2 regions of the Tardiphaga sp. OK245 genome follow, and region 2 is predicted to be linked to the other one. Evidence: predicted binding sites of a transcription regulator. Region 2 holds the regulator's gene; the other holds the start of a gene.
What was found. Region 2 encodes PhoB, which activates phosphate uptake and scavenging genes when phosphate is short. Its sites were predicted from a motif close to TGTCATNNANCTGTCAT; they were not measured.
Positions count from the first base shown of each region.

Region 1: the regulator PhoB is predicted to act here: its motif matches at 882-898, upstream of BLW80_RS05580 (YdcH family protein).

Region 1 covers NZ_FNWZ01000001.1:1,220,280-1,222,478, forward strand. Annotated here, with positions in the region: gene BLW80_RS05575 (NAD(P)/FAD-dependent oxidoreductase) at 1-478, shown strand, start outside; gene BLW80_RS05580 (YdcH family protein) at 647-832, opposite strand; gene BLW80_RS05585 (YdcH family protein) at 1,082-1,288, shown strand; gene BLW80_RS05590 (hypothetical protein) at 1,713-1,964, shown strand; gene BLW80_RS05595 (hypothetical protein) at 1,991-2,199, opposite strand, start outside.
Region 2 covers NZ_FNWZ01000002.1:1,135,660-1,137,858, forward strand. Annotated here, with positions in the region: gene pstB (phosphate ABC transporter ATP-binding protein PstB) at 1-28, shown strand, start outside; gene phoU (phosphate signaling complex protein PhoU) at 57-770, shown strand; gene phoB (phosphate regulon transcriptional regulator PhoB) at 863-1,567, shown strand; gene BLW80_RS12030 (GcrA family cell cycle regulator) at 1,672-2,181, opposite strand.

The DNA.
Region 1 (2,199 bases), on a different contig from region 2:
GATCGCCCGCATGCTCGACGGCATGCCGCTCGACCTGATACCGCCCGCTTATCTGGCGAAAGGCTGTTATTTCAGCTGCAATGCGAAAGCACCGTTCTCGCGGCTGATCTATCCCGTGCCGGAACCGGGCGGCCTCGGGGTGCATCTGACGCTCGATCTGGCCGGCCAGGCGCGTTTCGGCCCTGACGTCGAGTGGGTGGATCACATCGACTACACGGTCGATCCGGCACGCGGAGAGAGGTTCTATCCGGCTATCAGGCGCTACTGGCCGAGTCTGCCGGACGGCGCATTGATGCCAAGCTATTCAGGAATGCGGCCGAAGATCGTGCCGCCCGCAGTCGCGGTGCAGGATTTCATGATCCAGGGTGCCCAGACCCATGGCGTGCCGGGCCTTATCAACCTGTTCGGAATCGAGTCACCGGGGCTGACATCATCGCTGGCCATCGCGGACTACGTGGCTGAGATGGCGGGACATTGAACGCGAAAGGTTGCAGGCGAAGCGATCCAGGCCAACCGAATACTGGAGCTTCGTCGCAAACCTATCGCGGGATGAGGGGAAGACGTCATCGCACCTACGCGAAAGCAGTGACGTAGACGGCGATGTCGATGCTGTGATTTATCGTTCGCTGATCAGTGCAGCCGTTGATCAGTGCACCGTTTCGCTGGCCCCGTTTTTGAGACGCTGGATTTCGTCCCTGACCATCAGTTTTCGACGCTTGAGTTCGACGATGCGGAGATCGTCGGTAGACAGGTGCACGAGCGCTTCGTGCAATTCGCTTTCGAGAACTTTGTGCTTGCGTTCCAGTTCGACGAGATGCGCCTGTAGTGCCATTCGAAAACTCCTCGGTAGGATTGAACCTCAGGATACGTTCGGTTGGACGATGAATTCTACATGACAGTGGACATCTGTCGATGGGTATTGAAAAGTGTATTTTGAGTTTCAGGTATCGTGTGAAACGAATCGTGACCTGATCGCGCCGCAAAAACATGGAACCGGACGGCTTGCGTGGTGCGCCTGCACCGGCGATAGTCATCCTAGAAATTCCTCGCAAATGACTTGCGAATCCAGTCAGCTAGAAACATGAACGACGACGAAGATCGCGAACTCCCGTTAGAACTCGCCCGATTGCAGCAGGAACATCGCGACCTCGACGCCGCTATCGATGCCTTGCAACATTCACCGGCACCCGATCTTTTGCGACTGCAACGGTTGAAGAAGAGGAAGCTTCAGCTGAAAGACCGGATCTCCTTTATCGAAGACCAGATCACCCCGGATATTATTGCCTGAGACAACGCGTCGCGCTGTGGCTGTGGGTTGAAGAACGGTCAGGACTGCGAACTCAACGCGCGATGATCGATGGATCGGCTTTCTTTAACTCGCGGTGAATGCAGCAGGCTGGGCGTTGAACTCGCCCGTCGTCAAAACCTTGCTTCGCGACGGCCGCCGCTCTTTTCGCGCGGCATCGTAGGCACGACAGCCAGACTTAATTCTGGCAGCATCGCATTGTGGCGCGGTGAAAACTGCTGGGCTCCGCGAATTGATCGCCATGGCGCTCGCGCTAGCCGACGTGACGCTCGCAACGCGCAAGCCAGCTACTGCGGCCTAACAGGAGCGGAATGGGGCGACTGCAAACGAGGCGCTGTCGAAACTTGACAATAAGAACAAAATAAGAACACTCTTGTGCCGAGATCAATCGACTCGTGAGGGCACCATGGCCGATATCACCTATTATGTCGCACTGCCCTTCCTACACGACGACTCTGGTTCGCCGGCCGCCGGTGCCGCCGAGGAATGTCAGAGCGCATCCGGCGCCATCCGCCGCGCCGAACTATTGTCCCGTGCGCCAGGTTCGATCGGCGCACTGGCCTTCAGCCGTACCGGCGATCCGATGATCGGCGAGTTCGGCGACGCCCAGGTGATCCGCGCCTTTGGCGAAGTGCCAAACGACCTCAGCGCGCTGTAAGGGCGCCAACGCCGACAATCGACTAACTACACTTTCGCGCGTCGCGCGGTCTTGCGCACATACATCGCCCTGTCGGCCTGAACCAACGCGGCTTCGCCATCGACATCGGGACCCAGCAGTGCGACGCCTGCAGAGGCGCCAGCCGACACGTTGATGTCGCGGAAGACGAAAGTGAGCTGGTCGATCGCCACGGCGCGGGTCAGCTCGCGGGCAAATCCACGGCGGTTGAGAATGT
Region 2 (2,199 bases):
GGATTACATCACCGGCCGCTTCGGCTGACGCGACATATTCGCGGGAGGAATTTGAGATGGCTTTTGAACACACCACCAAGGCTTTCGACGACGATCTGCAGGAGCTGACCCGTCTCGTTGCCGAGATGGGTGGCCTCGCGGAACGGCAGATCGTCGAATCCGTCGACGCGCTGATCCGCCGGGACGTCGCGCTCGGTGCGCGCGTCGTCGCCACTGACTCCGAGATCGACCAGTTGCAGCGCACGATCGAAGAGCGCGCCGTGCTGACCATCGCCAAGCGCCAGCCAATGGCTGTCGATTTGCGCGAGATCGTCGGCGCGCTGCGCGTCGCTACCGATCTGGAACGCATCGGCGATCTCTCCAAGAATATCGGTAAGCGCGTCAATGCACTCGACAGCGACTTCCATCCGCTGAAGCTGATCCGCGGCCTCGAGCACATGACCGACCTCGTGACCACCCAGGTCAAGGCCGTGCTCGACGCCTATGCCGCACATGATCTGCCCGCCGCGATGACGGTGTGGAAGGGCGACGAGGAAATCGACGCGATCTGCACCTCGCTGTTCCGCGAACTCCTGACCTATATGATGGAAGACCCGCGTAACATTTCGTTCTGTATCCACCTGATGTTCTGCGCCAAGAACATCGAGCGGATCGGTGACCATGCCACCAATATTGCGGAAACCGTGTTCTACATGATCGAGGGCCAGCAAATCCTCGACAAGCGCCCGAAGGGCGACATGACCACATTCGCGAATACGCCGACGGTCTGAAGCATGATCCGGAAAAGTGGGAGCCAGTCTTCCGCAAGGATCATGATTTAAAAACTTGTCGGACGTCACTGAGGGTATTGATCAAGATGGCTGTGAATGCACGCATTCTGGTTGTGGAAGATGAAGAGGCGCTAACGACGCTGCTTCGCTACAACCTCGACGCCGAAGGCTATGATGTTGAAACCGTCGCTCGCGGCGACGATGCCGACACCCGCTTGAAGGAGCGGGTGCCGGATCTCGTGGTGCTCGACTGGATGCTGCCGGGCCTGTCCGGCATCGAACTGTGCCGCCGCTTGCGCGCACGGCCCGAAACCAAGGCATTGCCGATCATCATGCTGACGGCGCGTGGCGAAGAGAGCGAGCGCGTTCGCGGTCTCGCCACTGGTGCCGACGACTACATCGTCAAGCCGTTCTCCGTGCCGGAGCTCCTGGCCCGCGTGAAGGGCCTGCTGCGTCGTGCAGCTCCCGAGCGTCTCGCTACCGTTTTGGCGTTTGGCGACATCGAACTTGACCGTGACAAGCGCCGCGTCGTGCGCTCAAGCCGTCCGATCGATCTCGGTCCGACCGAATATCGCCTGCTGGAGTTCTTCCTGGAACATCCGGGCCGCGTGTTCAGCCGCGAACAGTTGCTCGACAGCGTCTGGGGCCGCGACATCTATATCGACGAGCGCACCGTCGACGTGCATATCGGCCGCCTGCGCAAGCTGCTCAACCCCGCCGGTGAGCCAGATCCGATCCGCACCGTGCGCGGCGCCGGCTACGCGCTGGACGACCGGTTCGACAAGGCGGCGGAGTAGGTATCTTCCTTCTTCCCCGCAAGCGGGGCGAGGTTAGAAGCCCCCAAACAAAAAATGCCCGGCTCATCGCCGGGCATTTTCATTTGGTTTAGATGCTTTCCAGCTCAGCGCGTCGGCTTCGGCACCGCGCGGCGGCGGTCGCTGGCCGGCTGATAGGCGATGCGCGAGTGATGTGCGCAATAGGGGGCGCCGGCCAGGGCCTTGCCACCGCAGAAGTAGAAGTCCGCGCTCGACGGATCGCCGATTGGCCAATGGCAGGTGGCTTCGTTGAGTTCGACCAGCGACAGGCGCTGGCTGATCGGCACGATGTTGTCATAGGCGATCGGGTCGGGCTCGGCCTCGATCTCGTAGTTATGGGCCAATGCTGTGTTGCCACGGGCCATCGGGCGGGCGACGCGCACCATCTGCTGTGCCGGGCGCGCCTTGCGCTGCCGCGGAGCTGCCGAGGAGGGGCTCTTGGCACGGCCGGACAGGCCAAGGCGGTGCACCTTGCCGATCACGGCGTTGCGGGTCACGTTACCGAGTTCCGCAGCGATCTGGCTGGCGGAAAGGCCGCCTTCCCAGAGTTTCTTCAACTGTTCGACGCGATCGTCGGTCCATGTCATTACCGTCATCGCCGTTTTCCCTTCGTG